Regions from separate parts of the Embleya sp. NPDC055664 genome, predicted to be linked through region 3. Evidence: riboswitches for the same ligand, from Rfam matches in the RefSeq annotation. Region 3 holds a riboswitch; each other region holds the start of a gene.
The links. Region 3 has a riboswitch for cyclic di-AMP ahead of ACWGR4_RS17075 (NlpC/P60 family protein). Riboswitches for the same ligand answer to the same signal wherever they lie in the genome.
Positions count from the first base shown of each region.

Region 1: another riboswitch for cyclic di-AMP. It lies ahead of ACWGR4_RS25455 (NlpC/P60 family protein); the one in region 3 lies ahead of ACWGR4_RS17075 (NlpC/P60 family protein).
Region 2: another riboswitch for cyclic di-AMP. It lies ahead of ACWGR4_RS29560 (transglycosylase family protein); the one in region 3 lies ahead of ACWGR4_RS17075 (NlpC/P60 family protein).

Region 1 is NZ_JBSHGZ010000016.1:178,085-187,910, reverse strand. Features, by position in the region: gene ACWGR4_RS25470 (type I polyketide synthase) at 1-2,152, shown strand, start outside; gene ACWGR4_RS25465 (acyl-CoA dehydrogenase family protein) at 2,245-4,074, shown strand; gene ACWGR4_RS25460 (methyltransferase) at 4,223-6,007, shown strand; gene ACWGR4_RS25455 (NlpC/P60 family protein) at 6,185-7,147, opposite strand; cyclic di-AMP (ydaO/yuaA leader) riboswitch at 7,154-7,310, opposite strand; gene ACWGR4_RS25450 (DNA-binding protein) at 7,754-8,230, shown strand; gene ACWGR4_RS25445 (TMEM165/GDT1 family protein) at 8,243-8,827, opposite strand; gene ACWGR4_RS25440 (TetR/AcrR family transcriptional regulator) at 9,117-9,656, opposite strand; gene ACWGR4_RS25435 (DMT family transporter) at 9,653-9,826, opposite strand, start outside.
Region 2 is NZ_JBSHGZ010000022.1:37,238-47,063, forward strand. Features, by position in the region: gene ACWGR4_RS29555 (PIG-L family deacetylase) at 1-1,429, shown strand, start outside; gene ACWGR4_RS29560 (transglycosylase family protein) at 1,638-2,987, opposite strand; cyclic di-AMP (ydaO/yuaA leader) riboswitch at 2,990-3,174, opposite strand; gene galE (UDP-glucose 4-epimerase GalE) at 3,733-4,701, opposite strand; gene ACWGR4_RS29570 (cell wall-binding repeat-containing protein) at 4,848-6,800, opposite strand; gene rfbC (dTDP-4-dehydrorhamnose 3,5-epimerase) at 7,070-7,678, opposite strand; gene rfbA (glucose-1-phosphate thymidylyltransferase RfbA) at 7,799-8,695, opposite strand; gene rfbB (dTDP-glucose 4,6-dehydratase) at 8,746-9,729, shown strand; gene rfbD (dTDP-4-dehydrorhamnose reductase) at 9,726-9,826, shown strand, end outside.
Region 3 is NZ_JBSHGZ010000008.1:195,000-204,825, reverse strand. Features, by position in the region: gene ACWGR4_RS17090 (PspC domain-containing protein) at 1-995, opposite strand, end outside; gene ACWGR4_RS17085 (ATP-binding protein) at 1,129-2,388, shown strand; gene ACWGR4_RS17080 (LuxR C-terminal-related transcriptional regulator) at 2,385-3,062, shown strand; gene ACWGR4_RS17075 (NlpC/P60 family protein) at 3,144-4,223, opposite strand; cyclic di-AMP (ydaO/yuaA leader) riboswitch at 4,233-4,363, opposite strand; gene ACWGR4_RS17070 (hypothetical protein) at 4,739-5,095, shown strand; gene ACWGR4_RS17065 (PIG-L deacetylase family protein) at 5,112-5,831, opposite strand; gene pcrA (DNA helicase PcrA) at 5,957-8,473, shown strand; gene ACWGR4_RS17055 (hypothetical protein) at 8,547-9,743, opposite strand.

The sequences.
Region 1 (9,826 bases), on a different contig from region 3:
CCCGCTCGACGTCCTGCGCGGCGCCGCCGACGGTCCGCCGGCGGACGGGGTCGAGGTGATCCAGACGGTGTTGTTCGCCACGCAGGTCTCGCTGGCCGAACTCTGGCGCGCGTACGGCGTACGACCCGCCGCCGTGGTCGGACACAGCCAGGGTGAGGTGGCCGCCGCGTACATATGCGGAGCATTGTCGCTCGCCGACGCCGCCCGGGTGGTCGCCGTACGGGCGCGGGTGGTGCGCGAACTCGCGGGTGGCGCGATGGCCTCCGTCGCGCTGTCCGCCGTTGAACTCCGGGCCCGCGCGGCGCTTCGGGACGGCCGGGTGAGCATCGCCGCCGTCAATGCGCCGCGTTCGGTGGTACTCGCCGGGGACGCCCCCGAGGTGGACGCGCTGCTGGCCGAACTGCGGGCCGAGGACGTCCGGGTGGCCCGACTCCCCGTCGACTACGCCTCGCACTCGGCACACGTGGCCGAAGCCGAACACCGCCTGCGCGCCGAACTCGCCGGGATCACCCCGCGCGCCGGGCACATCCCGCTCTACTCCACGGTCGACCCCGGCCGGTTGGACACGCGGAGGATGAACGCCGAGTACTGGTACCGCAATCTGCGCCTGCCGGTCGCGTTCGACACCACCGTCGGCAAGCTGCTGGCCGACGGCCACCGCTGCTTCGTCGAACCCAGTCCGCATCCGCTGCTCACCCACGCCGTACACGAGAGCGCGGAGGCGGCCGGACGGGACGTGGTGGCCGTGGGCAGCCTGCGCCGAGGCGACGGCGGAATGCGTCGGTTCCTGCTGTCGATGGCCGACGCGTACGTCCAGGGTGTGTCCGTCGATTGGCGATCGGTCTGCCCCGGGCAGGCGCGGGACCTGGTCGAGTTGCCCACCTACCCGTTCCGGCGGGAGCGGTACTGGTTGCCCGACACGTCCACGCCCGCCGGCCCGTTGCCGCCCACGCCCGACCGACCCGCCGACGCCGACACCGCCGGAACCGCCGACCGTATTGGCGCCCTCCCGGAAGCCGAGGGCCGGATCGCCGTGTCGGACCTGGTCCGGCGGATCGCCGCCGACGTGATCGGATATCCCGACGCCGACGAGATCCCGGCCGATCGTGCCTTCCAGGAACACGGGTTCGACTCGCTCGCCGCAGCCCGCCTGCGCCGCCGGCTGACCGACCTGCTCGGTGTCCGGCTGCCCGCCGCAGTCGTGTTCGACCTCCCCACCCCGACCCGACTCGCCGGCTACGTCTGGACCCGGGTCGTGGCCGCCGCTCCGCCTGCCGTGGCCTCCGCCGAACTGCCGGACGGGCTGGACGGGTTGGTGCGCCGAGCGTGCGCGGACGGACAGGCTGCCGTCGCCCTTGACATCCTCGCGAGCGCTTCGCGACTGCGACCCGCCTTCGACGCCTTTGGCGCGCCCGCGCACGCCTCGATCGACCGCACCCGGGCCCGGGGCGAGGCGCACCCGGAACTGATCTGGCTGCCCTCGGTGCTGCCGATGAGCGGGCCGCACGAGTACGCCCGCCTCGTGGCCCACTGGGCCGGCGTGCGTACCGTCCACGTCCTGTCCCAACCGGGCTTCCTGGCCGGCGAACCGCTGCCGCGCGACCTGGACGCCCTCGTCGCGGCACACGTCGCCGGTTTGGAACGCCGCGACGGTTCGGCGCCGTTCGTGGTGTGCGGCCACTCCTCCGGCGGGCTGATCGCCCACGCGGTGGCGGGCCGCCTGGAGGCGCTCGGCCGGCCGGCCGCGGGGGTGGTCCTGCTCGACACCTCGCGACCGGATCCCGACCTCCTCGCCACGGCGCTGCCGACGATCCTTGCCGCGCCCTGGGCCGGGTCCGGGACGGACGCCGACGCCGGAACCGACGCCCGCCCCGAGGCCGCCGACCCGATCGACGCCGGCCCGACCCGGCTCACCGCGACCGGGGCCTACCTCCGCATCCTGACCACCCGGCAACCGGAGCCGATCGGCACGCCCACGCTGCTGCTCCGGGCCGAACGACCGCTCGTCGGGGCCGCCGACTGGGCGCTTCCGCACACCCGCGTGGACGTGCCCGGCGACCACTTCTCGGTGCTCGACGCGCATTCCGCACCGGTGGTCGCGGCGGTCGAATCCTGGCTGCTCCGGCTCCCGTTCGACGCGGCAGATCGGTGACCACCCCCGTCCGCACCCCGTCCGCCCGTCGTACCACCGCACCGCCGGCTCCCGGCGTCGTGCGGCCACCCCTTGTGTCAGGAGCCACCCGGATGACCGAGCCCGCCCGGCGAACAGCCGTGGGAAACGCCCCCGTTCCGCCCACCGAGCCCGCCTTCCCCGACCCCGCCAAGTTGTTCGCCGACGTGCTCTTCGATCCGCCGGCGGGACCCGACGCGGCGATCGCCGGGCCGGTCCGGGACGCGCTGACCTATCGTCGGGTGCGGTGGCTGCACGAGCGCATATCCGGCGAGGATCCGCTCCTGCGCCATCCCGCGTACCTGCGCGAACTGCTCGAACTCGCCGCGATGGTCGACCCGAGCGTGTTCCACGTGATGTTCCTGCACCACTGCATGACCCTTGGCCCCGCGCTGGACTTCGGGGCGAGCCCCCGGGACATCGCCGAACTGGCCCTCGGCCCCTCGATCGGCGCCGCGCTGATGACCGAGGTGGGCCGGGGCAACAGCTCCGCCGGCATCCGCACCGAGGCGGTCTGGGACCCGGCCGGCGAGGCGTTCGACCTGCACACCCCGGACGCCGAGGCGAGCAAGTACCCGCCCAACGTGGGCCTTTCCGGTGTGCCCCGAGTGGCGGTCGTCGGCGCGCGGATCGTGGTGGACGGCATCGGCCGGGGCACCGGGCTGTTCTTGGTGCCGCTGCGGGACGAGGTCGGCCCGTGCCCGGGGGTGGTGATCACGCCGCGACCGCCGACCGGTCTGTTGCCGCTGGACTACGCGGCCGTACGCTTCGACCACGTTCGGGTTCCCGCCGACCGCTGGTTGCGCGACGGGGCCACGATCACCGCACCGGACGGCCATCACGACCCGCTCGACCCGGCGGCCCGCAGCCGGCGCAGCCAGGGCCAGAGCAGGTTCGCGTGGGGAGCGATCGCGACCGGGATGGCCGCCGTCACGCGCGCCGCGACCGCGATCGCCCTCGCCCACGCCCACCGGCGCCGCACGGTCGGCCGCTTCGATCCGGAAACCCCCGCGCTGGCCCACCGCAACCAGCAGCGCGCACTGTTCGGCGCCCACGCGGCGGCCTTGACCGCGACGGTGCTGGCCCGCGCGGCGACCGACCTGTGCTGGCGGTTGCCGGTGCACCGGGGGGCCGATCGGGGTCTGCCCCCGGCCACGATGCGCACCGCCTCGCTGCTCAAGGTGACCACCGATCGACTCGCCGAACAGGCCGTGTCGCGCTGTCGGCGGGCGTGCGGCGCGTTCGGCTTCTTCGCGGAGAACCGGCTGATCGACTACCAGGGCCTGGCGATGGCCTTCAACGCGGCGGGCGGCGACAACCAGTTGATCCTCCTCGACGCGGGCTGGTCGATGGCGACCGGCGTCGACTACGAGCCCCCGGCCGCGCCCGACGCACCCCACGCCCCCGACGCCCCTGGCCCCTCCACCGCGCCCCTCGAACGCGGCGGCTGGGCGGGCCTGTTCCGCGCCCGCGAGCGACTGCTGCACGAAGAACTCGTCGAGCGGCTGCGGATCGGCGCCGAGCGAGGGATCGACCCCTTCGTCCTGCGCAACGACTGCGCCGATGCCGCCGAGCGCCTGGGCGAGGCGCACGCGTCGCGGATCACCGTCGAGGCGCTGATCCGCGACGCCCGCCCGATGTTCGGGCACCGGGTGGCCGAGCCGGTGCTCGACGACCTGTGCCTGGTCCGGGTCCTGGAGGAAGTCGCGGCGCACGACGGCCGGCTCCTGGCCGCCGGTCTGCTCACCGCCGACGAGGTACGCACCCTGTCGGTCCGCATCGACGCCGCGTGCGCCCGACTGGCGCCGCACGCCCGGGCGTTGGTCGACCTGCTGGACGTACCGCCGGGCCTGGTCCGGGGCGCCCTGGCCGGGGACGACCCGATCGGCGACCTGACGACGTGACGCCCCGCCGCCCCCGGATCGGCCTCCCCGGGCACCCCTCCGAATCCCCAAGCCTCCACAGGGCGCCCCGCCCCGACCCGCGCACCTCCGCCGGGCCGTTCGGGACGCGCGCGCACCACCCCTCGGACCACGGACAAACGGAGCTTCGATGAACCCTGCACCTTCGACGGCCGTCCCGACCGGGATCGCCCCCGAGCACCTGTCCGATCCGGACGCCGACCGTATCCGCGCGTTGATCGACCACGTGTGCGGACACGGCGCGGCGGACATTCTCCGCGCCGCGCTGCCGCCGGGAGTTCCCGACGCGGTCGTGGACATGGTGTCCCGGCACTGCCGCTTCGACCACGCCGCGCTGCTCGTCTTCCCGGAGCGGCTCGGCGACCTGCTCGACCGACTGCCGCACTGGGGATTACGGACCACCGAGGTCGTGCCCAGCACCGTCGTTCGCGACCGCATCGCCGAACGCCTGGGCCTGCGCGCGGATTCGGTCGAGGTACACATCGTGCGATGCTCGCTGCCCGGCGACGGGGTCGCCGCCTGCGAGGGCCGCAACCTCGAACTGTTCGCCGTGGCACCGGTCCCGGGAGCCGACTTCGCCCGACTACGGGCCGAGGAGCGCGCCCGCAACGGCGAGACACACTTCGCCTTCCGCGTGGTCGAGCCGACCCCGGTCACCCTCCTGGATCTGCACGACCTGCTGGTGTCCCGGGACGAGGTACTGCGGGACGGCGGCGGCTTCAATCCGCACGAGGACACCTTCGTGCTGTACTTCCGCAGCACCGGCGAACCGGCCTCGGACCGCTGGCCGCGCCGCCTGGAGATCCTGGCCACCGGTTCGTATCCCGAGGTACTGCGGCGCCATGCGGCTCCGAACCCGGCGGCCGGTCGAGTCGGTTCGCCGGTGCACGAGGATCCGCCGGGCGAGGACCCGATCCGGGAGATGTTGCACCTGGTCACCGGCGCGTGGGTGACCCAGGCGATCGGTGTCGCGGCGCGGCTGGGCCTGGCCGACCACCTCGGCGACGGGTCCCGGTCGGTGGCCGCGCTGGCCGAGGAGGCGGGCGCCGAACCGGACCGCCTGGGGCGGCTGTTGCGCCTGCTGGCCGGGCACGGGGTGTTCCGGGCCGAGGCGGACGGGCACTATCGGCTCACCGAGCGCGGTGCGCTGCTGCGCACCGATCGGGACGGATCGTTGGCCGCGTTGGCGGACCTGTACAGCGGTCTGTTCTTCACGTCGTATCTCGGGCTGGAGCACACGGTGCGCACCGGCGAGGACGCGTTCACCCGGGTGCACGGCCGCGAGTCGTTCGAATATTTCGCGGAACACCCGGACGACGCCCGGCTGTTTCGGGAGGCGATGGCGTTCGGCACGATCGTCTTCGACGCGGTGCCGGCCGCCCTGGATCTGCCGCCGGCCGCGACGGTGGTCGATGTCGGGGGCGGCGACGGGGAGTTGCTGCTACGCGTGTTGCGCGAGCATCCGACCGCACGCGGGGTGCTCTTCGAGCGGGGGCATGTGGTCGACGCCGCCCGGGAGTTGCTCGCCGCATCGGCCGCCAAGGACCGGTGCGACCTGGTGGTCGGCGACTTCTTCGTCGATCCGCTGCCCGGCGGCGGAGACGTGTACCTGCTGGCCCGGATCCTGCACGACTGGGCGGACGCCGAGTGCCTGGTCGTGTTGCGGGCCCTGGCCCGGGCGATGCCGGTCGACGCACGCCTGGCGATCGTCGAACGGCCGATCGTCGAGGCGGGCGAATCGGTGTTGCCGCTGCGCTTCGACATCCAGATGATGACCAACGCCCGAGGCCGCGAGCGCACGGTGGCGGAGTACCGCGCGTTGCTGGCCGAGGGCGGCTTCGAACTGCTCGACCTGCGACCGCTGCCGCTGGACATGGCGGTACTCACCGCGCGACCGCGCCCCACGCAGGAGTAGGCACCGGACGCGCACGTAGACACCGGGCACACGTGCGGGCACCGGGCACACGTGGGCACCGGACATGCGGCGGCGCCGTGCCCCCGACCACGGTCGGGGGCACGGCGCAGAGCCACTGCTGTCACTGCCACCGCTGTGCGATGGTCACCCGGGCGCCGCCGCGGCCGGGCCGCGCGATCAGTTCGGGCGGGTCGCGCCGGCGATCGGCATGGTGTTGATCGAGGCGATCTCCACCGGCTTGCGCGAGTTGGCGGCGTGCACCATCTTGCCGTCGCCGATGTAGATGCCGACGTGGCTGATGCCCGAGTAGAAGAACACCAGGTCGCCGGGCTGCAGGTTGGCGATCGACACGTGCGGGTCGGCGGCGAACTGGTCGTTGGTCACGCGCGGCAGCGAGATGCCCGCCGCCTTGTACGCGGCCTGGACCAGACCCGAGCAGTCGTACGCGTTCGGGCCGGTGGCGCCGTACACGTACGGCTTGCCGACCTGCGCCTTGGCGAAGGCGACGGCCTGAAGGGCCTTGCTCGACGCGTTCGAGGAACCGCCGGTGGGCGCCTGGTTGCCCTTCGAGCCACCTGTGGCGGGCTTGGCGGCGGGCTTGGCGGCGACGTCGACCGACGGCTTGCTCGTCGGCTTCGGCGCGGTCTTGCCGGTGACCGTGGTCTTCGGCTGGACCTGGATGCTCGGCTTGGCCGGGGCCTCCGCCTTGGGCTGCGCGGGCGCCGAGCCGGTCAGCCGCAGGGTCTGGCCGATCTCGATCAGGTCCGGGCCGGACAGGAGCACGTCGCGGTTGAGCTGGTACAGGCTCTGCCAGCCGCCGGAGACCTTGTTGGTCAGCGCGAGCTGGGACAGCGTGTCACCGGCCTGGACCAGGTAGCGGGCCTTCTCCGCGGCCGTGGCGGCCGCGGGCGCGGCGACCTCGGCCTGGACCGGGGCACTGTCGACCGCGGCGGTCGGCGTGGCCGACAGCACGGCGGAGGCGCCGGTGGGGGCCTGGTCGGTGGTGGGGACCTGCGCGTGGGCCGCACCGGCGCCGGCGACCGGGATGACGGCTCCCATGCCGGCGATGCCCACCGCCGCGACGAAGCGGCGGACGTTGGCGGGGCGGGCGGCTCGGTGGCGAGCGTTTGCGGACAGCATGAAATGGGGTCCTCTCCTGTCGCCTACGAGGTGAGCTGTCGGATTCGGACTGGAGCAGCCCGGTCGCTTCACGCGACTTCACCCCTAGCCGTCACCGGAACGATCCCGGCCACGGCGATTCACCTGGTTCCCCCGCTCCCGTCGGATTCTTCGCTGTAGACATCCCGCTGCCGGCGACGGGATTCGGCGTACCGGCGGCAGGGTTCACCCGAAAGGTGAATCGGCGAGAAAGGTAGGCAATGCGATGGGGAGATCACAACCGAATCGCAGAGTTTGCCCGGAGTGTAAAGGCGGAATAAAGGCGACATCTCGGCCGGCTTCGGTCGGAAGCACCCGCGATGACGAGGGCATATCTCGGAGAGTGGCGTGACGGAGCGGTAACGGAAAATAGTCGAGATCCGTCACCGGTCACCGGAAATGAATTGCAACCCGAAGTCGGCTATATAATTTATGTCCGTTTTATCCATGCGGGCTACATCACATTCCGGGCATCGGGCCGGCCGCACCGCGCCCCCACGCCCCGGCACCATGTGAACAAGTTGTTCAACACGAATCATGCGACATGATCTGTTGACATCGATCCGTGTGTCTCGGCATGCTGTGACCATGCCTTCGACTCCGGACATGCCCGCGACCCCCGAATCCCACGATCCCTTCAGCCCGCCCGACCCCGAACAGGCGCGGGCCCGGCGGGTACACGCATCCCTGTTCCGGATCGCCGAGCGGCACGCGGCCACCGACGAGCAGCGCGCGCGGCAGGTGCATCCGTACATGCTCGGCCCGCACGAGGCGATCCGGCTGGTGTCGTTCCTGCTCAGCGGTATCGCGCAGCCCGCCGACGGCGAGCCGGCGGTCGACCACGCCGACATCACCGCCGCGCTGAGCCTGATCCCGATGGCCCGGGGCGAGATGGACGACCTGGAGGCGGGGCTGCTCCGGATGGCCCGGGGGCGCGAGATGACCTGGCAGGAGATCGCCTTCGGCCTGGGCCTGGGCACCCCGCAGGCGGCCCGCCAGCGCTACGAACGCCTGCTCGGCCGCACCACCCCCGAGTCGGAGGACGACCCGGCCGCCCGGGCCTGAACGCCCGCCGGGTCAACCCGCGAAGACCTCGACCAGGGACCAGATCGCCAGGCCGAGCATGCACACCCCGCCGATCCGCTGCACGGTCTGCAACGGCATGCGCTTGGCGATGAACCGCCCGGCGAGCAGCGCCAGCGCGGACACCGACATCAGCGCCGCGACCGAGCCGATCGCGGTGGACCAGGTGCCGTTGGTGGCGGCCAGGTTGGCGGTGGTGATCTGGGTCAGGTCGCCCCACTCGCTGATGAACACGGCCATGAAGGCGGTCGAGAACACCGCCCGGAACCCGGTGATCCGCGCACCGCCGCCGTCCGCGTCCTCGTCGTCGGCGCCACCGCGCAGCAGCATGAACGCGCCGAAGCCGAAGAGCGCCGCGGAGACGAGCTTGACGATCCAACCGGGGAGCAGCCCGAGCAGACCGCCCGCGCCCACGGCGAGCGCGACGTGCACGGCGAACGCGGTCGAGGTACCGAACCAGACGTAGAGCGGGCGCATGCGGGTGCCCATGGCGAGCGACGCGAACATGGTCTTGTCCGGTAGCTCGGCGAGGAAGATCAGCCCGAAGGCGGTCAGGATCGCCAGGAGGTCGAGGTGCATTCCGGGTGGCTTTCTGCGAGAGCCGGGCCCCGGGTCTTCACGAAGCGCCGCTCGGCGGATTGGAGGACCACTCGGCCCGGCACGACGGGGTGCGTCCGCGAGATTCGCGGACGCGTCGTTGCCTGGCCGAAGGTCTCGCCCACCCGTGATGATCGGGCCCGGCCACCGGGAACCCGAGGGCTCCAGCATGTCGACGACCGGTTCGCGGGGCTACTCCCCTTCGCTGGTCTGTGACCTTACCGCATGCGTACGACCCGCCCGAGCATCGCCGCGTCGGCCCGGGGCCGGCTCACGATGTCAGACAGCGGGCCAGCGACCAGCGCAGTTGCTCCTCGTCCAGCGGCGTGCCCAGGGTCAGCACCTGCAACATCGTGCCGTCCAGGAGCGTGACCGCCGCCGCGGCGGCGGGCGGTCCGAACCGGTCGGCCAGGAAGCCGCCGATCCCCTCGACCCACGCCCGCGCGAAACCGCGCAACTCGGGGCTGCGTGCCGCCGCCAGATACAACTCGTACTCGACCAGCGCCCGAGGGCGGTCCGCGAGGTATTCGGCGGTGAGCGTGGTGAGCACGCCGGGCACGTCGTCGCTGCCCCGGATCCGCGCCGCCCAGTCGTCCACCATCCGCACCGTCTCCGCCGAGGCGTACTCCAGCGCCGCGGCGACCAGGTCGTCGAGCGACGCGAAGTAGTACGTGGTCGCCCCCAGCGGGACCTCGGCCCGCGCCGCGACCAGGCGGTGCGTGGTGTTGCCGACACCCACCTCGGCGATGGCCTGGACGGCGCCGCGGACGATCCGCAACCGGCGGCCCTCCGGATCCCGGGTCGCGGTCAATGCGCACCGCCCAGGTTCAGCACCACCACGCCCGCGATCACCAGGGCCATCCCGAACGCCTTGAGCAGCGTCATCGGCTCGTTCAGGAACACCGCGCCGACCAGGGCGATCGCCACCGTCCCGAGCCCCGACCAGATTGCGTACGCCGTGCCCACCTGCAACTGGCGCAG
Region 2 (9,826 bases), on a different contig from region 3:
GGGCGGACCGTACGCGTACACCCGCGACGGGCTGATCGGGTCCCTGACCGACCTGATGCGGGCCCAGGCGCCGACCGTGGTGCGCACGCTCGACCCGGACCCCGATCGCCAAAAGCACGACGACAAGCACCCGGCGCACGCCGACAACCACGGCGTCTCCGACCATCAGGACCACACCGCCGCCGCGCGGTTCACCTGGGAGGCGCTGCGCCGCTACAACACCGACCGGCCCGCCGGGGCCGCCGCGGCGATCGCGTATCGCGGCTACTACAACGAGCGTTGGCCGCACAACCTGGAGCCGGCCGCCCGCGAGCGCAAGGACATGATCACCCGGGTCTACGGCTGGACCGACCGCGAGCACCACTGCCCGGGCCGGGCGGACTGCGGCGACCTCAAGGTGCGCGACACCGCGTCCCGCAGCAACTGGCCGCAGAGCACCACCTACCGCTTCCCCGACCCGGGCCCCAGGCCCGTGCTCGGCGCGGACGGCCGATCGAGCGCCTGGTCGGTGCTCGGCGGCCGGATCACCCGCTGGGCCGAGGACGGCACGGGCGTCTGGTCCGCCGCGCGCGACCTCGGCGCCCCCGGCGACGGCGAACTCGCCCCGGCCCCGGCGGTGGTGCGCACGGCGGACGGGCGGATCCGGGTGTTCGCGCTGCGGATCGGCGGCGCGGACCGGGCCGATCGGGACCGGCTCGCGATCGTCACCGCGATCGAGTCGGCGCCCGGCGGCGACCTGGGCCCTTGGCAGGACCTGGGTGGCCCGGACGGCGGCGCGACGGGCCTGGGCCCACCGGTGGTGCAAGCCGACGGCGCGGGCGGGCTGCACCTGTTCGCGCGCGATCGGGCCAAGGGCATCGGCACGCGGTACCTGCCCGCCGGGAGCACGGTGTGGTCGCCGTGGCGCGACCTCGGCGGCGCCGAGATCGTCGAGGGCCCGACCGCGGTCACCCGCCCCGACGGCCGGGTCACCGTGTTCGGCACGGCCCGCGAGGGCATCCGCGCCTGGGACGTGGTCGGCGACCGGCCCGGCCCGCCGCGCACGATCGCGGCGGATCACCCGGTCGGGCCGCCCGCCGCGTCGGTGGGCGCCGACGGCCGGGTCACGGTCGGCTACCGGCGGGCCGGGACGGCGGAGATCGCGGGCACGACCGAGGCCGGTCCCGACACGTGGGTGCCCACGGCCACGCGCACGGCCGGGGCCGGCTACGAGCCGCTGTGGCAACTGCCCCGCCCCGACGGCACGCTGCTCACCTCGACCCGGGACGCCGAGGGCCGCCCGGTGGTGCTCGGCGCGACCCCCACGCCGCTCGTGCTCGACGACCGCCCGACCCCGAACGGCCCGACCACCACCCTCGACGGCGCGGGCCGACCGCTCGCCCTGTGGCTCGACCCGACCGCCACCCTTCACACGGCCCGCCTGCCCTGAACCCCCGGCACCCCAACCCCCGCGCCTGAACCCCCGGCACCCGAACCTCGGCGCCGGAGTCGTCCTACGCCCCGGGACTGCCATCCACCCGCCCCGCGCGTCCCCCTGCCCCCGCCGCCGCCCGCCCCGCGCCCGCGCGGCCCGCACACGCGAACGGCGGGCGCCCCCCGAAGGGGACGCCCGCCGTTCGGCGCGGGAGTGTGGTGGATCAGACGTTCACGCCGTGGCTGCGCAGCCACGTCATCGGGTTGACCGCGGAGCCGTAGTTCGGCGTGGTGCGGACCTCGAAGTGCAGGTGCGGGCCGGTGACGTTGCCGGTCGCGCCGGAGAGCGCGATCTTCTGGCCGGTCTGCACCTTCATCCCGGCCTTGACCGAGATCGAGGACAGGTGCGCGTACTGGGTGTACTTGCCGTCCGCGTGCCGGATCACGACCTCGTTGCCGTACGCGCCGCCCCAGCCGGCCGAGACGACCGTGCCGGAGGTGACCGCGCGCACCGTGGTGCCGGTCGAGACGGCGAAGTCCTGGCCGGTGTGGTGGCCGCTGGACCAGCGCGACCCGCCCGAGCCGAAGCTCGCGGTCAAGGTGGCGCCGGAGACCGGGGCGACATACGAACCGGAGGCCTGCTCGGAGCCCTTGGCCGGGGAGTCGGCCTTGGTGCTCTCGGTCTTGACCGTGGTCTTCGGCGCGGCGGCCGGCTTGACCTCGGTCTTGGCCTCGGCCTTGGGCGTCTCCGCCTTCGGCGCCTCGGCCTTGGGCTCGTCCTTGGTTTCGGTCTTGGTCTCGGCGGCCGGCGCGGCCTTGCCGTCGACCTTCAGCTGCTGGCCCGGGAAGATCAGGTCCGGGTTCTCGCCGACCACGCTCTTGTTGGCCTCGTACAGCTTCGGCCAACCGCCGGGCACGTTCCGGGCGTTCGCGATCTGCGACAGCGTGTCGCCGGCGACCACGACGTAGGAGTCGCCGGCCGCGTCCGTCTTGGCGGTCGTCGCGGCCTTGGGCGCCTCGGTCTTGGGAGTCTCGTCCTTGGGCGCCTCGGTCTTCGGCGCCTCGCTCTTGACCTCGATCTTCGGCTTGGCGGTCTCGGTCTTCGGCGCCGGCTTGGCGCTCTCCGTCTTCGGGGCCGTCTTCGGCGCGGTCTTGCCGCCCGCCGAGCCCGTGTCGAGGTCCGGAGCGGCACCGCCGCGGGTCAGGCCCGCCTTGACCGAGCAGACCGGCCAGGCGCCGGGGCCCTGGCTCTTGAGCACCTTCTCGGCGATCGCGATCTGCTGGCTCTTGGTCGCCTGGTCGGCGCGGGCGGCGTACTGCGAGCCGCCGAACTCGTTCCAGGTGCTCTGGGTGAACTGGAGGCCGCCGTAGAAGCCATTACCGGTGTTGATCTTCCAGTTGCCCGTGCTCTCGCACTGGGCGACCTTGTCCCAGGTGCTCACGGACGCGGCCTGAGCCGTGCCCGCCCCGATGATCGGCATGGCGACGCCGACACCGGCGACGCCGGCCGCGGCGATCAGACGCGTGGTCCTGCTGGTGCTGCGACGGCGATGACGCCCGGTTCCGGACAGCATGGCTGGATCCTCTCCCACGCCTACGAGGTGAGCTGTCGGATTCGGGCCGGAGATCGATAGCCCGGCCACGTCCCGAAGAACGTGGCTTCACCCCAAGCCGTTCACGGCCGCCGACCGTCTCGATCGGTGCCGTGTGCGGCGGTTCACCTGTGGTTCCCCCGCTCCTGTCGTGTGGTGCTCGTCAGCCTCCCGAACGGCCGGCGACAGGATTCGGCGTACCGGCGATCGGGGTCCGTGTGGGATACGGACGGATCGAACGCTAAGCAGGCCCCGCCGAAGATCACAAGTCTGTGTCGGATAGAAGCCGATTATCCGTTTTGCGGTTGAGCGCAATGTAGATGATCCCTTACGGAAAGGACCGTAGTTGGCGTTCCGTGGTGGATTCGGCCGGATCGGGTGACAAGGAACCTTGATCGAGCCTCATATGGATCACCCGGGAATGATCACCGAAGTCCCGTTCGTCACAGGCGCATCGCGCGTCTCGGGCCCGGAATCGCGCCGTTACCCATCGGCGCACCCGTCTGCACCCGGAGCCGGAGTGATTCGGCCCACAGGACAAAAGCCCCAAGTCCGATTCATCCCGGCGCACTTCACCCCACGCACTCCCCGCGACGCCGACTCGCCGGCCGGCGTCGCATCGAGGCGTTCGGAGCACACGAAAGCACTCGGGGTGATTCGGGAGCACAGGATGCGCGGCACACGTTCGGCCGGCCCGGCGTTCACCACGTGGCGCGTCCCGCGCCCGTCACCCGCGCCGCGCCCGCCACCCGGTCCACGCGCTCTCCACCATGTCGGAGACGTCCAGGCGAGCCTTCCAGCCCAGTTCGGCCGCGATCCGCTCGGCGCTCGCGACCACCCGGGCCGGGTCGCCGGCGCGCCGGGGCAGCGTCTGGGGCGCGAACTCGCGCAAACCGGTGACCTCGCGGATGAGTTCGACCATCTCGCGGACCGAGGTGCCCCGACCGCGGCCGACGTTGAGCACCAGGCGGGTGTCCGGGTCGGCGGCGAGCCGGCGGGCGGCGGCCACGTGCGCCTCGGCCAGGTCCACCACGTGGATGAAGTCGCGCACACAGGTGCCGTCGGGGGTGTCGTAGTCGTCCCCGTAGATCACCGGTGCGCGGCCGGCCGTCAACTTCTCCAGCACCATCGGCACGAGGTTGGACACACCCGCGTCCGCGAGCTCCGGCGCGCCGGCGCCCGCGACGTTGAAGTAGCGCAGGCAGGCGTAGGAGATCCCGTGCGCCCGCGCGGTGGCCGCGATCAGCCACTCGCCGACCAGCTTGCTCTCGCCGTACGGGTTGATCGGCAGACACGGGGTGTCCTCGTCGACCAGGTCCACGTCGGGCATGCCGTACACGGCGGCGCTGGAGGAGAACACGATCCGGGGCACCTCGGCCGCGACCATCGCCGCGAGCAGCGTGCGCAGACCCTCCACGTTCTCCTCGTAGTAGTAGAGGGGACGCGCGACCGACTCGGGCACCCGCTTCTTGCCCGCGATGTGCACCACGCCGTCGAAGATGTGCGCGCCGAACAGCTCGTCGAGCAGCGCCCGGTCCAGCACGGAGCCGATCACCACCGGGATCGTGTCCGGCACCAGCTCGCGGACCCCGGAGGAGAGGTCGTCGACCACGACGACCTCGTCCCCGGCCGCGACGAGCCCGCGTACGACATGCGTTCCGATGTATCCGGCACCGCCGGTGACAAGCCACTTCATGTCGAGACCCTAACCGGATGGACCGCTTCGGGGGCGTTTCGCCCGTGCCTCACCGCCGCCGGGACGGGCCGAGGGCCCCCGACGGGACATGTCGTGTCCCGCCGAGGGCCCTCGGTGTGTCGCGGTGTTGCCGTGGTGTCGTGCGGTCAGCGCTTGGTGTGCCGCTCGACGTCCGAACCGGCCTGCGGACCGGTGCCGCTCGCCGGGCCGTTCACGGCCGGGCTGCCGGGCTTGTCCGCCGGCGCGGCGCGCAGCGCCTTGCCCGCGGGCGGCTCGACGCCGTTGTACATCGGTACGTAGGTGTACTGACCGGGGAGCCCGATCTGGTTGCCGGCCTGGTCCACGATCGGCGCGTTGAGCGCCGACTCGCCGCCGACCAGGACCACGGAGGAGAGCGAGGCGCCGTTGTCGTAGAGGTACCAGGAGCTGGCCGGAGCCAGGCTGTCCTCGTCGGTGAGCAGGATGGGGCCGAGCCCGGCCATCATCGCGCCGCCGGTGAGGGCGTCCTGCCAGGTCATGGTGGTGGCCAGACCCACGGTGCGCGGGGCGGCGAACCAGAACCGGCCGAGCTTGGCCGCGGTGTCGGCCGCGGTGTTCCCGGCGACCGCGTAGTACTCCGCGCCGTCCGGCCAGGACGGCAGGTTCGCCGACAGCAGCGCGCGGTCGGCCGGCCCGCCGACGGTGATCACGTTCGTGGTGGCGGGGTTGATCGCGTTCAGGTAGGACTCGGTCACGGCGGGCATGTTGTCGCCCGCGCTGTAGACGACCACGCTGTCCTTGGTGCCGCCGGCCGCGGCACCCGCCGAGAGGCCGTCGTAGTAGTCCTCACCGGTGACCACGAACACGTTCTTCGGGGCCGGGTTGGTCTCGCGGGCGATCGCGATCCCGGTGTCGTACATGGTGGCACCGGCAAGCCGCTTGGGCGTGAAGCCCCACTGCCGCAGATCGTCCTCGTAGTTGGTGCTCAGCGCGTTGATCCCGCCGAGGATGTAGACGTTGGAGCCGGGACGCAGGGTGCGCGTCAGCTCCTCGTACAGACTGCCCGGTCCGCCCCAACTGCCGAGCAGCAGCGGACCGTTCTTGGCGCCCGCGAGGGCAGCGCCGGACAGGCCGTCGTAGAAGTAGTCCGTCCGGCTGATGACCGCCGAGTCGGCCTGCCGCAGCCCCGAGGAGGTGTCGCCGACCGAGGCCCACTTGAACTTCGAGTTGGCGATCGCGGTGTCGTGGGCGGTGTCGCCCCAGACCCGATAGACGCCCTCCTTGCGCAGGGGCTGCCACGAGGCCTGCCAGAAGTTCGCGGCGACCCGCTTCGCGTTGTCGCCGTTCTTGTCCATCACCCAGGTGTCGCTGCCCTTGCCGTAGGCGATCCTGGTACCCGACGGGGAGAAGCTGGGCAGCGAGACGGAGGCGTCGGTGTCGGCGCTGAGCTGCTTGGGCTGACCACCGGTCGTGTCGACGCTGTACAACCGGCCCGTGTTGGCCACGACGCGGACGAAGACGACCGTCTTGCCGTCGGGTGAGATGTCGGGGGCGCCCGCGTCGTCGGCGATCTTGGCGGTCGCGCCGTTCGTCGCGTTGTACGACCAGACCGAGGTGTCCGTGCCGCACCCGCGCTGGAAGACGTACATCCACTGCGAGTTCGCCGACACGTAGCGGTCGCAGGAGGCCTGCCCCTCGAACGCCGGCACCGGGGTGCCGTTGCCGTCCGAGAGCACCCGATACGCCTTGGGCGCGGAGCCGTTGAGGGACGCGGTGAAGTGGATGTAGCGCCCGTCGGGCGAGAACCGAGGCATCACGACCTGCTGGACGGAGGCCCCGGTGAGTTCGATCGGGTGGGCCCCACCGACCCGGGCGACCTGGAGCCGGTCGCCTCGGACGAACGTCACGTGACTGCCGTCGGGCGAGTATGACGGGAACAGGCCGTCACCGAGCCCGAGATCGACCGAGGTGCCGTCGACCCGACGGGCCTCGAGGTGATTCGTGGATGTCGTGGTGCCGGCGATGACGCCGTCCCCACCGCTGAGCGCGGCCTGGGCGGACGTCGGTACCAGCGCCACCAGCATGCCGCCGGCGAGCGCGCTCGCCGACAGCAGTGCCATGGAACCGCGGAGCGTGCGGATCTTCAAAAAAGGTCCTCCCGAGGAGGGTGATCCGACATCTCCACGCGGGTACTTCCGGCGGGGACACGAGTTCCGCGCGTGGTGTGGTCGAGTCGGATCACCAACGATGGAACGACGAATCCGGGCCGGGTACCCCCCCGCGGCATCGGGTCGTCGTCGCGCAGACACTATCGCCGCGCGACGACACCCACCAGACGTTTAGACGGGGCCCCGACGCCCACCTCTGCGCGCTCCCACCGGGAGGGCGACTACGGGGAAACCTCGCCCAACGACTCGGTGAATCGGCGGCATTGCTCGTAGTCGGGCAGCAACCCGTCGCGCAGTGCCTCGGCCAGCGTGGGCGCGGCCAGATCCCGCTCGGACAATTGCGCGGCGCCCACCGTCGGCCAGGCGATGGCCAGGTCCGGGTCGAGCGGGTGCACAGCGTGCTCACGCGTGGGCGCGTAGGTCTCCGAGCACAGGTAGCTGAGCGTCGCGTCGTCGGTCAACGCGCAGAAGCCGTGTCCCAGGCCCTCGGAGATGTACACCGCCTGCCGCTCGGTGTCGTCCAGCCGGACGCCCTCCCAGGTGCCGAACGTCGGCGAGCCCACGCGCAGGTCGACCACCACGTCCAGGACCGCGCCGCGCACGCAGGTCACGTACTTCGCCTGCCCCGGGGGCACGTCCGCGAAGTGGATCCCGCGCACCACGTCGCGCGCCGACACCGACATGTTGGCCTGCGCGAGCCGGAGGGGGTGTCCCACCTCCTCGGACAGCAGATCGAAGCGGTACCACTCCATGAACATGCCGCGAGGGTCCCCGTGTTGCCGGAAGTTGATCTCCCAGGCGCCCTCGATCGAGAGGGGGCGGAACTTCATCTGTCGTGTCCTTGTCCGGCGGACCCGGGCGGCCGGGTCCGGATGGGTTGACATGTGGAGCATGAAGGCAATGCCGTGGTCGTCGGCGACCCGCGTCGAACCGAGCCGAGCGCCGGTGCCTCAGGCGGGGTCCGGCAGCGGCGCGATGCCGCCGCCGTAGGCGAGCAGGTCGATCAGATACTTGCCGTAGCCGCTCTTGAGCAGCGGTTGCGCGAGCGCGGCCAACTGCGCGTCGTCGATGAAGCCGGCCCGCCAGGCCGCCTCCTCGATGCAGCCGATCTTGAGCCCCTGCCGCTCCTCGATGACCCGGACGAACTCCGCCGCGTGCACCAGCGAGGAGAAGGTGCCGGTGTCCAGCCACGCGGTGCCCCGGTCCAGCACGCTCACCATCAGCTCGCCGCGCTCCAGGTAGGCCGCGTTGACGCCGGTGATCTCCAGCTCGCCGCGATCGCTCGGCTTGAGCGTCTTGGCGATCTCGACCACCCGCGCGTCGTAGAAGTACAACCCGGGCACCGCGTAGCGCGACTTCGGCTGGGTGGGCTTCTCCTCGATCGAGCGGACCACACCCTCGGCGTCGAACTCGACCACGCCGTACGCCTTGGGGTCGGCGACCGGGTAGGCGAAGACCCGACCGCCGACCGGGTCCACCCCCTGGCGCAGCTGCCGGCCCAGGCCCACGCCGTGGAAGATGTTGTCGCCCAGGATCAGCGCCACCGGCTCGCCGCCGATGAACTCCTCGCCCAGCAGGAACGCCTGGGCGATGCCGTCGGGGCTGGCCTGCTCGACGTATTCGAGCCGCATGCCGATTCGCGAGCCGTCACCGAGCAGGCGGCGGAACTGGGGTTGGTCCTCGGGGGTCGTGATGACCAGCACCTCACGGATGCCGGCCATGATCAACGTCGACAGCGGATAGTAGATCATCGGCTTGTCGAAGACCGGCATCAGTTGCTTCGATACCGCTTGGGTGATGGGCCAGAGTCGGGAGCCGGTGCCGCCCGCGAGAAGGATGCCGCGCATGCGAACACCATAGGCTCTGCGCGTTCGGGGATCGGTAGACTCCCGTGTCCATGAGGATCCTGATCACCGGTGGAGCCGGATTCATCGGCTCCGAGTTCGTTCGAAATCTGTTGTCCGGTGACGCAACCTCGCAGGACAAACCCCGGGTGACCATCCTGGACAAGCTCACCTACTCGGGCAACGTGGCAAATCTGGCGTCCGTGGCCGCCGACCCGCTCTACACGTTCGTCGAGGGCGACATCTGCGACGCCGACCTGGTGGACCAGCTGATGCCCGGACACGACGTCGTGGTGCACTTCGCCGCCGAGTCGCACGTCGACCGCTCGATCGCGGGCTCGGGACCGTTCGTCGTCACCAACGTGCTGGGCACCCAGGTGTTGCTGGACGCTGCCCGCAAGCACGGCGTCGGCCGCTTCGTGCACGTCTCGACCGACGAGGTCTACGGCTCGATCGAGGTCGGCTCGTGGACCGAGGACTGGCCGCTGGCGCCCAACTCCCCGTACTCGGCCAGCAAGGCCGCGTCCGACCTGCTGGCTCTGGCGTACCACCGCACCCATGGCATGGACGTCGTGGTGACGCGCTGCTCGAACAACTATGGTCACTTCCAGTTCCCGGAGAAGATGATCCCGCTGTTCGTGACGAACCTGCTCGACGGCAAGCGGGTGCCGCTGTACGGCGACGGCGGCAACATCCGGGACTGGCTGCACGTCTCGGACCACTGCCGGGGCATCGACCTGGTGATGCGCTCCGGGCGCGCCGGCGAGGTCTACCACATCGGTGGTGGCACCGAGGTCACCAACAAGGAACTGACGGGCCGTCTGCTCGCCGCGTGCGGCGCGGACTGGGACAGCGTCGACCACGTCGAGGACCGCAAGGGCCACGATCGGCGCTACTCGCTGAGCATCGACAAGCTGCGCGACGAGCTTGGCTACACTCCACGCGTGTCCTTTGAAGAAGGTCTCGAATCGACCGTCGCGTGGTACCGCGACAACCGTGCGTGGTGGGAGCCACTGCAGCTCAAGGCGGCGCTTTGACCACCTCGGTGGACGGCCGGCGCTGGCTCGTCACCGGAGCACACGGAATGCTCGGACGCGATCTGCTCGCCGTCCTGGACGAGGTCCCCGGCGCGGT
Region 3 (9,826 bases):
ATGTCGCCGCCGCCGAGGTGGTACGACGCGGGCAGCGCCGCGACCGAGGTCGGGGTGTACGTGCGCTCCCCCCACGGCCCGGTCAGCGGCACGGTGATCGCGGTCAGCCCGGCAAGCAGCGCGGTGAGCGCGAGGGCGGGCAGGATCAGCAGCCGCGCCCGGCCGAACCAGGTACCCGCGAGCAGGCCCAGACCGACGACGCCGAGCACGATGGCCACCGCGACGGTGAACGTCACGTCGACCGCGTCGGTGCGGTTGAGCACCCACAGCAGGCCGCCGACCATCGTGGCCACGGACAGCGTGGCCAGCGCCACGTACGAGCGCGGACGCTTCACGGGCCTGCCCGGCTCGGCCGCGACCGGCTTCGCGGGCGGCCGCCCACCCTCCGGCGCCGAGCCGCCACCGGGCACCTGCCACCACATCGGCGGTCCCGGCGCGGTGTCGCCGGCGGGGGCGGTGTCGACCGGCGCGGGAGCGCTCGCCGTCGCCGCGACCCCCGCCGTCCGCGCGGCGGCCTCGGACCTGCGTTTCGTGTCGGTCCAGACCATGAACAGGACCACGGCGGTGATCATCATCAGCGGGACCGACGGGCCGAAGCCCGAGTCCAGGTACGTGAAGAACAAGGCGACCCCCATCACGGCGACCACGGTGGCGGCCGTCGCCCCGCGGTCGAACTTCCCGGAGAGCACCCGGCGCAGCACCGGCTGCTCCTCTCCACGGGCCGGGATCAACAGCCAGCCCAGGCTGTACACCAGTACGCCCACCCCGCCGAAGAGCGACAGCACCGCGAAGACGATGCGGAAGATCACCGGATCGAGGCCGAAATGCTCGCCGAGCCCGCCGCACACGCCGGAGACCATGCGGTCGTCGACGCTGCGCAGGAGCTGGGGTCGAGTGGTCGTCGTCGTGGGCGCCGCGGACGACCCCGGAGGGCCGCCCGGGACGTCGCCGGCCCGGTCGCCGGCCGAGACACCGGGTTTCATGTCGTCGTTCATGGGTCCATCGTGGCGTGCACGCGGCCCCGTTCCCATCGGGCTCCGCCCTGGTCGACCCCTGGTCCGACCCTGAGGGGGAATCAGGGTCGGGCCCTGATGCGCCCGGACTTGCCGGCGTGTGACGATCGGTCGTGTGACCGCCGTATATCCGCCCCCCGCCGCGCCGAACCGGCCCGCGTACCCGACGCCGAAGCTCCGCCGCGCCGCGTCCCACCGGTTCGCCGGCGGCGTCGCGCGCGGCCTGGCCGAGCACCTCGGCGTCGAGGTGGTGGTGCTGCGCGTCGCCTTCGTCGCGCTCGCGTTCTTCGCGGGCCTGGGCGTGGTCCTGTACGCGGCCTTTTGGATCTTCGTACCGCAGAGCGTGACCGACGCCGCCCCGCCGAGCCGCGAGCGCGGCCGGGAGCGGCATCAAGCGCTCGCGCTGATCATCGTGCTGATCGCGGCGACCATGCTCACCGGGCTCGGGACCGACACCGACACCGGTTCCGGCGACTGGTTGTGGCCGCTGCTCGTGGCCGGGCCCGGGGTGATCCTGCTGTGGCGTCAGGCCGACGAGTCGCAGCGGCAGCGCTGGTTCTCGCTGGACGGGCGCAGCCGGGTGGGGGGTTGGCTGCGCGCCCTGATCGGCGCCACGCTGGTGGTCGCGGGCCTGATCTTCTTCTCGCTCGGCCGCGGCGGTATCGGCGACGCGCTGGCCGCGATGCGCGGGGCGGGCCTGCTCCTGGTCGGCCTGCTGGTCATCTTCGGCCCGTATCTGCTGCGGCAGACCCGCGAGCTGGGCGCCGAGCGCCGGGCCCGCATCCGGGCCCAGGAGCGGGCGGAGGTGGCCGCGCACGTGCACGACTCGGTGCTGCACACGCTGACCCTGATCCAGCGCCAGGTGGAGGACCCGCGCGAGGTGGCCCGGCTGGCCCGGGCGCAGGAGCGCGAGTTGCGGGCCTGGTTGTACCGCCCCGACGGCGAGGAGCCGGACCGCACCTTCGCCGCCGCACTGCGCGGGGTCGCCGCCGAGGTGGAGGACGCGCACGGGGTGTCGATCGAGATCGTGTGCGTGGGCGACTGCCCGGTCGACGACCGGCTCTCCGCACTGATCGCCGCCGCGCGCGAGGCGATGGTGAACGCGGCGAAGTACGCGGGCGGCGCGGCGATCTCGGTGTTCGGCGAGGCCGACGAGGACACGGTCACGGTGTTCGTCCGCGACCGCGGACCCGGTTTCGACCCCGACTCCGTACCCGCCGACCGGCTGGGTGTGCGAGAGTCCGTGCTCGGGCGCATGCGCCGCAACGGGGGCGCCGCGAACATCCGCAGCGAACCCGGCGAGGGCACCGAGGTCGAGCTGGAGATGCGCCGCGCCGACGCCGGCCGGTCCGCTGTGGGAAGGACGAACACGTGAACACCACCGAGACGAGTAGCGCACCCGTCGAGGGCACGCCCCGCACCCGGGTGGTCCTCGTCGACGACCACCGGATGTTCCGCACCGGCGTGCGAGCCGAGATCGGCGAGGCGGTCGAGGTGGTCGGCGAGGCCGACGACGTGGCGAGCGCGGTGGCCGTGGTCACCGAGACCCGCCCCGAGGTGGTCCTGCTCGACGTGCACCTGCCCGGCGGCGGCGGGGTCGAGGTGTTGCGCCGGTGCGCGTCGCTGATCCCGGCGGTGCGCTTCCTGGCGCTGTCCGTGTCCGACGCCGCGGAGGACGTGATCGGGGTGATCCGGGGCGGCGCCCGGGGCTATGTGACCAAGTCGATCACCGGCGACGAACTGATCCGCGCGATCGGCCGGGTCGGCGAGGGCGACGCGGTGTTCTCGCCGCGCCTGGCGGGCTTCGTACTGGACGCGTTCGCGGCCACCGACGTGCCGCCGATCGACGAGGACCTGGACCGGCTCACCCAGCGCGAGCGCGAGGTGCTGCGGTTGATCGCGCGCGGCTACGCCTACAAGGAGATCGCCCGCCGATTGGTCATCTCGGTCAAGACGGTGGAGACCCATGTCTCCGCGGTGCTGCGCAAGTTGCAGTTGTCCAACCGGCACGAGCTGACCCGCTGGGCGACGGACCGGCGACTGGTCTGAGCCGGGCGACCGGCGACACGCGCGAAGGCGCCCTCCCGCGACGGGAGGGCGCCTTCGTACGTGTGACGGGGTCCGCCGGGCCTAGCCGGGTCGGATGGCCGCGTAGAACGGCATCGAGTCGACCGGCGCCTCGGTCACGGTCTTGCCGGGACGCGGGGCGTGGATGATCTTGCCGTTGCCGATGTACAGGCCCACGTGCCGGTTGTCCGAGTAGAAGAACACCAGGTCGCCCGGCTGGAGCGAGCCCTTGGCGACGCGCGGACCGTCGTTGACCTGGGTCCAGGTCGTCCGGGTCAGGCGCACGCCCGCGGCCTTCCAGGACGCCTGGGTCAGGCCCGAGCAGTCGTAGGAGCCGGGGCCCTCGGCGCCGGAGACGTACGGCTTGCCGATCTGGGACCGCGCGAACGCGATCGCCGCCGCGGCCCGGCCGGAGGCCGGCACGTTGGTCGTCGGCGTGGTGTCCTGCTTGTCCCGCGAACTGCGGTCGTTGGCACGCGTGTCGTTCGCGTGCTCGTCCGAGTCGAGGACTTCCTTCTGCTGCTGCGCGGTGAGCGTGTTCAGCAGGCGCTGTGCCTCGGTGAGCTTGGCCTGGATGTCGGTCTTGTTCTTGTTCAGGTCGGTGCGCAGCTTCTCCAGTTCCGCGAGCTGCGAGGAGGCCTCGGTGCGGTCCTGCTGGAGAACTCGGGCCTGCGCCGCGATCTGCTTCAGCTTGGCGGCCTGCTGGCCGTCGAGCTGGGACATCATCTGCGACTTCTGCAGGTATCCCTCGGGGTCGCCGCTGAGCGCGAGCGAGAGGGACGGCGGGAGGCCGCCGCTGCGGTACTGGTTGGCCGCCAGGACGCCGATCTGGTCGCGCAGGGCGTTCAGCGCGGCCTGTTCCTCGGTGATCCGGGCCTGGGTCTGGTTCGCGGTGCCCTGCTGCTTCTCGATCTGTTCCTCGACGCCGTTGGCGGCTTCGGTGGCCTTGATCACGTCGCTGTGCAGCTGGTTGACGCGGTCCTTGGTCTGCTGGAACGACTGCGCGGGGTCCGCGCTCGCGGTGCCGGCGAAGGTCATCACACCGGTCATCGTCGCGGCGGCCGTGACCACGGTCGCGGCGGTACGCACGGCGGTACGCGGCTTGGGCTTGCGGTGTTGCCCGGGTCGACGTTGGGACGCCACTGGTGGCGGGTCTCCTTCCTCGGCCGCCTACCGGGTTAGCTGACGGGTTCGGGCGGAAGAAGGCGCCCTACGGTGCCGGAGCACCGATTCACCCCAAGGGACTGCGAGGGTCCCCGGTTCCGGCTTCGCGTCGCGACGACCGTGGTTGCCCACCGTCACCGAAACCCGTCACCGAATTCGGCGGAGGCGATCGTGTCGACCGGGTGGCCGACCTCGAGCCGATCGCCTGCCGCAGAACACTAGTCACACGCGTGTCAGGACCATCACCATCGGCCTTCACATTGCCAAAACTTTACCAATGTCACCGTTTCCATCTCCGCGTATCACGGGAAAAGCGCCCGGATTCCCTAAAGTCGATCTTGATCCCTTTTGGCGATCTTTAATGGCATTCGACCGATGGAGAGGCGTGGATCGCCGCCGGCTAGGCTGCCGGACGGCGGCGGGGGTCCGGCATGGGCGCCGAGAACGCCGGCCGGGTGCCCGCCGGGGCGATGATCGACGAGGGGTTGTACGACGTGGACGTTCTGCGGCAGATCCTGCTGGTGCTGCACATCGTGGGCATCGCGGCCCTGCTCGGCGGCTTCCTCACCCAGATGTCCGCGCTGCGCACCGGCGACGTGCGGATCGTGCCGGCGATGACGCACGGCGCGCTGACCATGCTCGTCACCGGCCTGGCCCTGGTGGGCGTGGTGCAGTCCGGCCTGGACCGCGACGTGGACACCGCCAAGATCGGCACCAAGCTCGGGATCCTGCTGGTCATCCTGTTGCTGGTGTGGGGCAACCGCGCCGCGGACCGGGTGTCCGCACGCGTCCTCGGCGCGATCGGCCTGCTGACCGTGGCGAACATCGCCATCGCCGTGATGTGGACCTGAGCCGCCGGTCCCGCCGCTAGCGGGTGTCCACCACCCGGAACACCTCGGCCATACGCCCGGCGCCCAGTTCGAACCGCGCCGCGTTGCCCTCCAGCATCGACACCACGTGCTCGCGCAGCTCCGGCAGATGGCCCGTCTGGCTCTCGTGCGACAGCAGCGCCGCGATCTTGCGCTCGAACACCTCCGTCACGTCCACCGCGTGGTTCGGCGCCGCGGTCGGCGACAGCCAGGTCTCCGGCACCGTCCACTCCTTCAGCCCCTCCGCCTCCAGCAGCTCGGGGTGGGCGAACGGGTTGCGCGCGTCCGGATAGATCGCCCGCATCGCCGCCTCGCCGGCCTCCAGGTGATCGGGGTGGCTGGGCGCCAGCCGGGCCCAGTCCCGCTCCGGACTCGGGATCACCATGCGCTGCGGGCGTACCTGTCGGATCACCCGGCTGATGTCGCGCCGCAGTTCCATGGAGGCTGCCACGCGCCCGTCCGGATACCCCAGCCAGTACAGCTGCCGCACCCCCACATGCGCCGCCGCCGCGCTCTGCTCGGCCCGCCGGATCCCGCCGATCTCCGACCGGGGCACCGCCGGATCGAACCCGCCCGCGTCCCCGTCGGTGACCAGGCAGTAGCTCACCTCGATGCCCGCCTCGGTCCACGTGGCGACCGTCCCCGCCGCCCCGAAGTCGATGTCGTCCGGGTGCGCGGCCAGCACCAGGATCCGCTCCACGTCGCGATCGTCCAGCACGATGTACTCCCTTGACGGTCGACCCGATGTCCGACGGGGCGAAGATGGTTGTCGGCGCAATGATCCCTGCCCGCGACAACGGCCCGGGCACGACCCGCCCGACACCCACCTAGACTCGGGGAACGATGAGCAGCCTCTTCGACGACATCCCCCTGCCCGGTTTCGACACCGCGGCCAAGAAGTCCCCCGCCGGCTCCGCGGACGAGATCCCGCTGCCGCCCGAGCCGGACGAGAACCACGTGTACGGCCTGCCGGAGGACTATCCGGACGACCTGTACGAGGGGCAGTACGCACCGCCGCCCGAGCCACGCGACGCCTACTACCGCAACGGCGCCCCGCGCCCCGTGGTGGACCCGGCCCGGCTGCTCGACGGGATGAACCCGCAACAGCGCGCCGCGGTCGTGCACGAGGGGTCCCCGCTGCTCATCGTGGCGGGCGCGGGCTCCGGCAAGACCCGCGTGCTGACCCACCGCATCGCCCACCTGCTCGCCTCCCGCCACGTACACCCCGGCGAGATCCTGGCGATCACCTTCACCAACAAGGCCGCCGCCGAGATGCGCGAGCGGGTCGAGGCGCTGGTCGGGCCGCGCACCAAGGCGATGTGGGTGTCCACCTTCCACTCGGCCTGCGTACGCATCCTGCGGCAGCAGTACAAGAAGCTCGGCATGAGCTCCTCGTTCTCCATCTACGACTCCGCCGACCAGCAGCGGCTGATGGCAATGGTCTGCCGCGACCTGGATCTGGACCCGAAGAAGTTCCCGCCGCGCAAGTTCAACGCGCAGGTGTCCAACCTCAAGAACGAACTGATCGACCACGAGGACTTCGCGGCCAAGGCGATCAACGAGTCCGAGCGCATACTGGCGCAGGCCTACACGATGTACCAGGAGCGGCTGCGCCAGGCCAACGCGCTCGACTTCGACGACCTGATCATGACCACGGTGCACCTGCTCCAGGCGTTCCCGGACGTCGCGGAGCACTACCGGCGACGCTTCCGGCACGTGCTGGTGGACGAGTACCAGGACACCAACCACGCGCAGTACACGCTGGTGCGCGAACTGGTCGGCGGCGCGGCCGGCAGCGGCCCGCGCCTGACGGTGGACGGCGAGTTGGTCAACCCCGCCGAGGCCGGGCTCGTCGGGCTCGAACCGGCCGAGTTGTGCGTGGTCGGCGACGCGGACCAGTCGATCTACGCGTTCCGCGGCGCGACCATCCGCAACATCCTCGACTTCGAGGCCGACTACCCGAACGCCACCACGATCCTGCTGGAGCAGAACTACCGCTCCACGCAGACCATCCTGAGCGCGGCCAACGCGGTGATCGAGCGCAACAGCAACCGACGCGCGAAGAACCTGTGGACCGACGCCGGCGCCGGCACCCCCATCGTCGGCTACGTCGCGGACGACGAGCACGACGAGGCGCAGTTCGTCGCCGACGAGGTGGACCGCCTCACCGACGCGGGCCACACCAAGCCGGGACAGGTCGCGGTGTTCTACCGGACCAACGCCCAGTCCCGCGTCTTCGAGGAAGTCTTCATCCGGGTCGGCCTGCCGTACAAGGTCGTCGGCGGCGTGCGCTTCTACGAGCGCCGCGAGGTCCGCGACGTGCTCGCCTACCTGCGCCTGCTGGCCAACCCCGACGACACCGTCTCGCTGCGTCGGATCCTGAACGTGCCCAAGCGCGGCATCGGCGACCGGGCCGAAGCGTGCCTGGACGTGCTCGCGACCCGCGACCGCATCCCGTTCGCCCAGGCGCTGCGCCGCGCCGACGACGCGCCGGGCCTGGCCAAGCGCTCGGCCAACGCGGTCAAGGGATTCGTCCGGCTCCTGGACGACCTCACCGCGGTGGTGGACGGCGGCGCGGGTCCCGCGACCGTCCTGGAGGCGATCCTGGAACAAAGCGGCTACCTCGCCGAGTTGCAGGCATCCAGCGACCCGCAGGACGAGACCCGGATCGAGAACCTTCAGGAACTCGCGGCGGTGGCACTGGAGTTCGAGCAGGCCCAGGCGCAGGAGGGCGGCTCGGGCACGCTCGCCGACTTCCTGGAGCGGGTCTCGCTCGTGGCCGACTCCGACCAGATCCCCACCGACGCCGAGGACGGCGGCGTGGTCACCCTGATGACCCTGCACACCGCCAAGGGCCTGGAGTTCCCCACGGTGTTCCTCACCGGCCTGGAGGACGGCGTCTTCCCGCACATGCGCTCGCTCGGCGACGCAAAGGAGCTGGAGGAGGAGCGCCGGCTGGCCTACGTGGGCATCACCCGCGCCCGCGAGCGGCTCTACGTCACGCTGGCGAAGATGCGCAGCGCGTGGGGCGCGCCGTCGTACAACCCGCCGTCGCGCTTCCTGACCGAACTGCCGGAGAAGCTGGTCGACTGGCGCGGCACCTCGCCGTCGGCGGCCAAGGCGATGTCGGCGACGAAGTCGACGGTCGGCTCGCGCGGCGGCTTCGGCAAGGGCGCGCAGATCAAGGAACGCCCGGCCATCGCGCTGTCCCCGGGCGATCGGGTCACCCACGACAAGTTCGGCCTGGGCACGGTGGTGTCCACCGCCGAGACCGGTGACAAGGCGAAGGCCACCATCGATTTCGGCGCCGGCGGCGAGAAGACCCTGCTGCTGCGCTACGCGCCGGTGCAGAAGTTGTAGCGCCGCTCGCGTCCGGACGAGAGCGGGCCGGGTCGATTCCCTCGACCCGGCCCGCTTGCGTGTTCCGCTCCGCTCAGCCCGCGATCTGGATCTCGTACGGTGCCGACTCCACGCCGGAGGCGGACACCACGCACAACTCCACCCGGCCCGGCTCCACGTCGACCGGGACCGGGACGACCACGCACGCGTCGGAGGGGTTGGCGAAGCCGGTCTCGGCCGGGATCAGCGGGGCGTGCACGTGGACCGCGCCGAACTTGACCACCACGCGCGCCAGCAGGTCCGCCTCGTGCGAGCCGCCCGCCGCCAGGTTGATCCCGCGCACCTCGATGTCGTCGCCCTGGCGGACCGCGGAGTCCAGGTCGCCGCGTGTGCGCACGCGCACCACGGACAGGATCACCGGGCGGTCGTTCTCCGCCAGCTTGCCGGCGAGGTAGGTGACCACCGAGACCACCGCGAGCGCGACCAGCGTGGCCGGGATGTCCGGGAGCCGATCGGGGTCGCGGGCCAGACCGACCACGACGAAGCCGACCGCGACCAGGTTGACCAGGACGTACTGGGCGTCCACGAACGAGGCTCGGCCCGCGTCGTCGGTGACCAGGTCGCGCAGCGCCGCCTGGTCCGCGCGGAGCTTTTGCAGCACCCGACGGCCGACCTTGTCGCCGACGATCCGGCGTACCGCCACCGCGGCGAGCAGCGGCGCGGCCACCAGCGTGATCTGGTCGAGCGCGACGTCACCCAGCCGATCGAGCAGCCGGTCCCGCTGTCCGTCCCCGGAAGCCGCGGCGAGCCGCATGCCCAGGAAGGCGAAGCAGTACATCAGCGCCACCATCCACAACGCGGCGACCGCCTTGGAGGTGGACAGGCGCCCGTCCAGGCCCCGTACGGGCGCGAACACGCCGCCCTGCGCCCGGGCGGCCCAGCCGACCACGCTGAGCGCTCCGGCGACCACCACGGCCGCCACGATCCCGGCGGTGCGCGAGCCGGTCCAGCCCGCGCCGATCGCGGTCAGCGCCTGCACCAGGACGAGCACGGCGACCAGCAACCACAGCACGATCAGCGCACGACCGCCGAGCACCTGCAGCCAGGCCCGTCCCTGGGCCCGCCGTATGCCGGCCAAGTCCTGGGCCTTGCCCCGCAGTTCGTCGGAGATCCACTGGCGCGCGCCGCCGTCGGAGTGGGCGACCGCCGAGGGCACGCCCTCCTTGCGGGCGAGCGCCCGCCGCAGCGTCTCGAAATCGGCGACGGTCCTGCGGTATTCCTCCCGGACCACGCAATGACAGTCCGGTCCGTGCACACCGACACCGTGCGCCACTTCGCCACGCCCTCCCCACCACCACATACGAACGTGCTCGT